2 regions of the Streptomyces odontomachicola genome follow, and region 2 is predicted to be linked to the other one. Evidence: riboswitches for the same ligand, from Rfam matches in the RefSeq annotation. Region 2 holds a riboswitch; the other holds the start of a gene.
What was found. A riboswitch is a leader RNA that binds a small molecule or an ion and turns the genes downstream of it on or off. The one in region 2 is predicted to bind S-adenosylmethionine.
Positions count from the first base shown of each region.

Region 1: linked by a shared signal. The riboswitch ahead of ABEE00_RS12235 (aminotransferase class V-fold PLP-dependent enzyme) and the one ahead of thrC (threonine synthase) in region 2 are both predicted to bind S-adenosylmethionine.

Region 1 is NZ_JBCFOK010000005.1:489,021-492,981, reverse strand. Features, by position in the region: gene ABEE00_RS12240 (glycerate kinase family protein) at 1-551, shown strand, start outside; gene ABEE00_RS12235 (aminotransferase class V-fold PLP-dependent enzyme) at 476-1,933, opposite strand; SAM riboswitch class IV at 2,132-2,250, opposite strand; gene ABEE00_RS12230 (wax ester/triacylglycerol synthase domain-containing protein) at 2,404-3,822, opposite strand.
Region 2 is NZ_JBCFOK010000001.1:150,369-154,329, reverse strand. Features, by position in the region: gene ABEE00_RS00835 (MoaD/ThiS family protein) at 1-30, opposite strand, end outside; gene thrC (threonine synthase) at 162-1,454, opposite strand; SAM riboswitch class I at 1,472-1,611, opposite strand; gene ABEE00_RS00825 (glucosyl-3-phosphoglycerate synthase) at 1,851-2,807, shown strand; gene ABEE00_RS00820 (alpha,alpha-trehalose-phosphate synthase (UDP-forming)) at 3,098-3,961, shown strand, end outside.

The DNA of each region.
Region 1 (3,961 bases), on a different contig from region 2:
GGTGGCCGCGCGCGGTGACCGACCTGCGGTACGGGCCAGGGACCGGCGCCTCCGGCGGGCTCGGCGCGGGCCTCGCGGCGCTGGGCGCCCGGCTGCTCCCCCGCTTCGAGGTGCTGCTCGACGGGCTCGGGCTCGACGGCCTCGGCCTGGACGCGCGGCTGGCACGCGCCGATCTGGTGATCACCGCGGAGGGCTCGCTCGACGGGCAGACCCCGCGCGGCAAGGTGCCGGCCGAGGTGGCGCGCAGGGCGAAGCGGTACGGACGCCCCGTACTCGCGCTGGCCGGAACCCTCGGCGAGGGCGCGCACGAGGCGCGGGCCGCGGGCATCGACGCCTACCGGTCGATACTGCCCGCGCCCGTCGGTCTCGCCGAGGCCCTGGACCGCGGCGCCGAATACCTCGCCGACGCCGCCGAACACGCCCTGCGCATGGTCCTGCTGGGCACCCGCCTCAGGCCGGCGGGCGCCCAGGCCGCTCAGCCCTCGGAGCCGGAGGAGCCCGAGCCCGCGCCGGTCCTGTCCGGCACGCAGCGCCCGTCCTCGGTGCGGTAGGTCCAGCGCGCGCCGTCGGTGACCAGTTCGCGCACGGCCCGCACGAAGCGCTCGACGTGCTCGTCCGGCGTACCGGCGCCGAAGCTGACCCGGATCGCGTTCAGCGACTTCTCGCCGGGCGCCGCCTCGGGGGCTCCGCACTCGCCGGGGTCGCTCTCCTCGCCGCCGAGCAGGGTGCGCAGCAGCGGGTGCGCGCAGAACAGCCCGTCCCGTACGCCGATTCCGTACTCGGCGGAGAGCGCGGCGGCGAAGTGCGAGCTGTTCCAGCCGTCCACGACGAAGGAGAGCACCCCGACCCTGTCGGTGCCCTCGCCGAACAGCGAGAGCACCCGCACCTGCTCGACTCCCGCCAGGCCCGACTCCAGCTTCTCCAGCAGCTCGCGCTCGCGCTCCACCAGGCGGTCGAAACCGGCGGCTGTCAGCGCGCGGCAGGCGGAGGCGACGGCGTACGCGCCGATGACGTTCGGCGAACCGGCCTCGTGGCGCGCGGCGGTGGTGTGCCACTCGACCTCCACGCCGCCCTCGGCGGTGCGCGACACCTTGCGGCTGGCGCCGCCGCCCGCGAGGTAGGGCTCGGCCTCGCGCAGCCAGTCGGCGCGACCGGCGAGCACCCCGGCGCCGAACGGCGCGTACAGCTTGTGCCCGGAGAAGGCGATCCAGTCGGCGCCCGACTCGGCCAGGCTCACCGGGTGGTGGGGGGCGAGCTGCGCGGCGTCCACCACGATGCGCGCGCCGTGCCGGTGCGCCGCCTCGGCGAGCTCGCGCACCGGCCAGATCTCGCCGGTCACGTTCGATGCGCCGGTCACGCACACCAGCTTGGGACCCTTCGGCGCCTGGTGCAGCGCCTCCTCCAGGGTGTGCACGGCCTGTTCGGGCGAGCGGGGCGCGTCGAGGAACGTGGTGTCGTGCCCGCGCCAGGGCAGCAGCGAGGCGTGGTGCTCGGTCTCGAAGACGAACACCCGGGTGCCCTGCGGCAGTACGGAGGCGAGCAGGTTGAGGGAGTCCGTCGTGGCGCGGGTGAAGATCACCTCGTCGCCCTCGCGGCACCCGGTGAACTCCGCGACCGTGCGCCTGCTCTGCTCGAACAGCTCGGTGGAGAGCTGCGAGAGGTAGCCCGCGCCGCGGTGCACGCTGCCGTAGTACGGGGCGTAGGCGGCCACGTCGTCCCACACCCGCTGGAGCGCGGGGGCGCTCGCCGCGTAGTCGAGCGCGGCGTAGCTGACCTCGCCGCCGGTGACCAGCGGGACGCTGACGTCGCGGCCGAGGACGGGCAGGGGAAGCGGCGCGCAGGCGGGCTCCGCATCGGCGGTCCCGGCCGCGGCGGAGCCGGTGGGCGCGGAGACGGCGGAGGGCGCGGACTGGGCGGAGGACAGGTACGACATGGCGGAAAACTCCCGTACGAAGGCAGGCGAGACACACGCGTGGCGACGCACGGCCCGGGCGACGGGCGCGCGGAACGCGGTGCTTGAGGATGCGGAGAACCGGAGAAGGGCCGGCGCTACCGGAGAGACCGGCGCGGCCCTATCGCATTCGCTGACTCACGAGAAAGCTCCCTCGAAGACCAGGACCCCTGGCTGAGGGATCCGTGCTTGCCGCAGACCTTGCTGTCGTGCGGCCTGGTCATCACCCGGGGCACCCCACCACGGCAGGAGGGTTGCCGGACAGCGGGCCGGGGCCTTCTTCGCTGTCGCTCGTGACCTGGGCAGGAGTATGGCACAGGTGATCGCCCGTTCCGCAAGGGTGTCCGTATGGCGGGACCGGCGGCACGCACGCCACCGGTCCCGCGCGGCCCGTGGCTCACGGCTCGTGGCTCACGGCTCACGGCTCACGCTCGCGGTTCGCAGCCCCGCGGCTACGACAGTGCGCACAGCTCCCGCAGCGCCCCGTGCAGCGCCCCCGCGAGCGCGGCGGGCGGCAGGGCGCCGTCGGCCGAGCCGTGCAGCCCGAAGTGGACCGCGCCCCGGTACGGGGTCATCGCCACCGCGAGCTGGTGTCCTCCGGCCAGCGGGGCGAGCGGGTGCAGGGCGCGCAGCGGCGCCCCGTCGAGCGTGAACGGGATGTCAGGCAACGGCACACTCGTGGCCAGCGCGTCGAACAGCAGCGGCGCCGACTCCCGCAGCAGCGGCCCGGCCAGCCGGTGCGCGGCGGGCGGCACCAGGTCGGTGAGCAGCGCGAAGGCGCCGGGGCCTCGGCGGGGGCCGCGCTCCTTGTGCGCGCGCATCGCCTCGCGCACCAGGCGCAGCCGCTCCAGCGGGTCGGACTCGCCGAGCGGGAGGCGCAGGAGGTGCCCGGAGAGCTGGTTCCCGAGCCGGGGGTCGCCGGGGCGGCGCCTGCTGCTGACCGGCACCAGCACCCGTACGGGGCGGGCCGCCGGATCGTGCCCCGCGGCCTGGATGCGGTGGCGCAGCGCGGCGGCGCACAGCGCGAGCAGCACGTCGTTGACGGTGCCGCCGTGCGCCTTGCGTATCCGGTGCACCGCGTCCAGCGGCAGCACGGGGAACGCGAAGGCCCGGCCGCAGGCGGCCGGGCCCACCGCCGCGTGCAGCGGACTGGCCTGCGGATGCAGCGCGTTGCCCGCCGCGGTGGCCGCGACGGACGCGGCGATCTCGGCGGCCCTGCGGGTCCTCGCCACCTGACCGGGTATCCGCCCCGGCAGCCCCGCGATGGCCCGTACGGCGTCCACGGCGCGGCGCGGATCGGCGTACCGCAGCACTCCCCCGACGGGCTCCCCGCCGCCGCCCTCCCGGCCCTCCTCGGGCGGGCCGCCGAACGTCCGCCCGCGCACCTCCATCGGGTCGAAGAGCGCGGCGCCCAGCTCCATCGCCCGCAGCCCGTCGACCGAGGCGTGGTGGAACTCGGCGAGCAGCGCGAAGCCCTCCTCCGGCCGCCGCCCGGTGAACAGGTGCAGCCGCCACGGCGGCGCCCCCTCCGGCAGCGCCCCGCAGGCGGCCCGCGCCGCCTCACGTTCCAGGGCCGCGGCCTCCAATCCCCGTGCGGCGGCCGGAAGGTGGCGCACCTCCACGTGGGCCCGCGCGTCGAACCAGGGCACCTCGTGCCAGCGCGGCGCCTCCAGCGGGTTCCACCCCTGCCGCACCACCTGGCGCAACCGCGGCAGCGCGGAGGCCCGTTGGGCGAGCAGCGCCGCCAGCTCCTCAGCCGTGCGCGTCCGCGCCCCGGCGCCGAACACGGCCAGCGCCCCCAGCCGCAGCGGCGCCTCCCGCGACTCCATGCCCCAGAAGGCCGCATCCAGCGAACTGAGGTGATCCTCCATGTGCCAGTCCCCTCCCCTGTGTGGCAACACCACTCCCCCGGCCACACATTGTCGGGTAAAGGTTGACGGCGCGTTACGAGGAGCGGCGCTTCTCGGCCGCGTACGGTCGGGACTTCGGCCGTGTACGGGCAGGGGTCCG
Region 2 (3,961 bases):
GATGGTCGGGATGCGGACGTTGACGCTCATGGGGCTACTGCCTTCCGTGGTGCGGGTGCGGAGGGTTCGGGAGGAATGCGGCGTACGGGGATGCGGTGTACGGGGATGCGGTGTACGGAGATGCGGCGTGCGTACGCGGCGTACGTATCAGCGCGCGCGGCTCAGGCGAGGCCCGCCGCGCGGAACGCGTCCAGGTTCGGGCGGATCACGGCCGAGGGCCCGGTCGTCGGCGCGACCGCGTCCAGGGTCTTGAGCCCGTCGCCGGTGTTGAGGACGACGGTGGTCAACGACGGGTCCAGCGCGCCCTCTTCGATCAGCTTCTTCGTCACGCCGACGGTCACGCCGCCCGCGGTCTCGGCGAAGATGCCCTCGGTGCGGGCCAGCAGCTTGATCGCGTCGACGACCTGCGCGTCGGTCACGTCCTCCACCGCGCCGCCGGTGCGCCGGGCGATGTCCAGGACGTACGGGCCGTCCGCCGGGTTGCCGATGGCGAGCGACTTGGCGATGGTGTCCGGCTTCTGCGGCTTGACCACGTCGTGCCCGGCCTTGAAGGCGGCCGACACCGGCGAGCAGCCCTCGGCCTGGGCGCCGAAGATCTTGTACGGCTTGTCCTCGACGAGCCCGAGCGCGATCAGCTCCTTGAGACCCTTGTCGATCTTCGTGAGCTGGGAGCCCGAGGCGATCGGGATGACGAGCTGGTCCGGCAGCCGCCAGCCGAGCTGCTCGCAGATCTCGTACGCGAGGGTCTTGGAGCCCTCCGCGTAGTACGGGCGGAGGTTCACGTTCACGAAGCCCCAGCCCTCGCCGAGCGGGTCGCCGATGAGCTCCGAGCAGAAGCGGTTCACATCGTCGTACGTGCCCTCGATGCCGACCAGGTCGCCGCCGTACACCGCGGCCATCACGACCTTGCCCTGCTCCAGGTCGTGCGGGATGAACACGCAGGACCGCAGCCCCGCGCGGGCCGCGGCCGCGCCGACCGCGCCGGCCAGGTTGCCGGTTGAGGAGCAGGAGAGCGTGGTGAAGCCGAAGGCGCGGGCCGCCTCGACGGCGATCGCCACGACGCGGTCCTTGAAGGAGTGCGTCGGGTTGCCGGAGTCGTCCTTGACGTGCAGCTCGCCGGTCACGCCGAGCTCGCGCGCGAGGTGGTCGGCCTTGACCAGCTTGGTGAAGCCGGGGTTGATGTTGGGCTTCGAGGCCACGTCCTCGGGGACGGGCAGCAGCGGGGCGTACCGCCAGATGTTGTCGGGGCCCTCCGAGATCCGCTTGCGGAGGGCTTCGGGATCGCCGCCGGGAAGGTCGTACGAGATCTCCAGCGGCCCGAAACACTCGATGCAGGCGAAGACGGGGCCGAGCGGGAAGCGCTCCCCGCACTCGCGGCAGGACAGGGCGGCGGCGGGGCCGAGACGGACGGCGTCGGCGTTACGGTTGCCCTGTTCAGGAGCTTGCACAGCCATGAAGGCGAGGCCCTTTCTCCTCATCTTTCCCATGGCGTATCTCGCCATGAGACGGAATTGGCACCTTCCCGAGTCAGGGACCTCGCGATGACACGAACCTGACTGGAGGGTTGCCGGGGCTTCAACGGGCCGTTCCCTCTGCCCCTCTGGATGAGCTGTATGAAGTTTTCCGCGGTCGGCCTGCGGCCCTGAGCGGGCCGGACGCAAAGCGACCCCGACATGCGGTCGCCATCCGCGTTGTTCAAGACTGTAACCGACGCCACCGACTCTTGAGATAGTCGTCCGAACCGCGAGATGGATCACATGGGGAGCATGATTGGGCAGCCTGGGCCTGAGCAGGCCCTGCGGGCAGCGCAGCACGACGTGCGGGCGGCCGTTCCGGCCGCGGAGCACGACGTGCTGCCGGAAGTGGCGGAGTGGCTGGAGCGGCGCTCCTTCCCGGCGGACCGCCAACTCCCCCTGGAACGGCTGCTGTCCGCGAAACGCAGCACGGGCAGCAGCGTCAGCGTGGTGCTCCCCGCGCTCAACGAGGAACGCACCGTCGGCGAGATCGTCACCGTCATCCGGCGCGAGCTGATGAGCGAGGAGGCGCCGCTCGTCGACGAGCTCGTCGTCCTCGACTCCGGCTCGCACGACCGTACGGGCGAGGTCGCGGCGGCCGCCGGGGCGCGGGTCGTGCACCGTGACGAGGTGCTGCCGCGGATACCCGCGCTGCCGGGCAAGGGCGAGGTGCTGTGGCGCTCGCTGCTCGCCACCAGCGGCGACGTGGTCTGCTTCGTCGACGCCGACCTCGTCGACTTCTCCGCCTCCTTCGTCACCGGCATCGTCGGCCCGCTGCTGACCGATCCGCGGTTGCAGCTCGTCAAGGCCATGTACGACCGGCCGATGGGCTCCGACCCGGCGGGCGGCGGCCGGGTCACCGAGCTGATGGCCCGGCCCCTGCTCAACATGCACTGGCCGCAGCTCGCCGGCTTCGTGCAGCCGCTCGGCGGCGAGTACGCGGCCCGCCGCTCGCTCCTGGAGCGGCTGCCGTTCCCTGTGGGGTACGGGGTCGAGATCGGGCTCCTCATCGACGCGCTCCAGCTGTGCGGGCTCGACGCCCTGGCGCAGGCGGACGTGGGCGTACGCCGGCACCGTCACCAGAGCGGGCAGGCACTCGGCCGGATGGCGGCGGCCATCTACCGCACCGCGCAACTCCGCCTCTCCCGCGGCCACTTGGTGCGAGCGGCCCTGACCCAGTACACCCGAGCCGACTCCGGCACAGGCTTCACCCCCCACACCCACCCCGTGGACACGGAGGAGCGGCCGCCGATGGGGGAGATCGCGGAGTATGTACGGAGCAGGGCGGCGTAGCTTTTGCGCCGGCAGCTCCTTTTCCGCCCCCGCCTCCCCGCACGAGCTGTGGGCATTCGTTCCGTCGGGGCGAGGGGGGTACCTCCCTACTCGGAGCGAAGTCGAAGAGCTTGGGGGAGGGTGGGCACAGCGGACCGCAGCCCCCGCACCCGCGCCACCACGCACCCAACGGGGCCCGGGGCGCAGCCCCGGAAGCAGGGGCAGCCAGAGGCCACCCCGTAGCGCAAGGTGACCGAAGCAAGGCGGGGCTCCACGTTTCGCCACCCGGCGCGAGGGCTACGCTCCGAACCATGGTCCAGGAACTCGCCCGCGTCCTCGTCGCCTCGAACCGCGGCCCGGTGACCTACACCCCCGCCGACGACGGCACCCTGACCGCGAAACGCGGCGGCGGCGGCCTCGTCTCGGGCCTCTCGGCGATCGGCACGGACGCGGGCGCCCTGTGGGTGTGCGCCGCACTCGGCGAAGGCGACCGCGAGGCGGCCCGCCGGGCCGCGGCCCGGCAGCCGGACCGCCTCCCCCCGGAGGACACCGGCGACCAGCCGGTCCGCATGCTGGACATCCCCGAGCACACCTTCACGGCCGCGTACAACGGCATCGCCAACTCGGTCCTGTGGTTCGTCCACCACCTGCTGTACCAGACCCCCCTCGAGCCGTCCTTCGACGCCGGTTTCGAGGACATGTGGGCCTCGTACGAGCGCTACAACGCCGCCTTCGCCGCCGCCCTCGCCGAGGAGGCGGCGGAAGGCGCGGCCGTACTGGTGCAGGACTACCACCTCACGCTGGTGCCAGGGATGCTCCGCGAACGCCGCCCCGACCTGCGCATCGGCCACTTCTCGCACACCCCGTGGGCGCCCGCCGACTACTACCGGATGCTGCCCGACGCCGTGGCGGCCGAGGTGCTGCGGGGGATCCTCGGCGCGGACCGCGCCGCGTTCCTCACCCGCCGCTGGGCCGCGGCCTTCGCGGAGTGCTGCGAACGGGTGCTGGGCGCGGAAGTCGCGTACGGCGAGAGCGAGTTGACCGTCACGCACGAGGGCCGCAGCACCCGCCTCGGCGTGCACGGGCTCGGCGCCGACGCGGACTTCCTGCGCGAACGGTCCCGCCGCGAGGACGTGGACGAGCGGATGGCGCAGCTCCGCGAGCAGATCGGCACG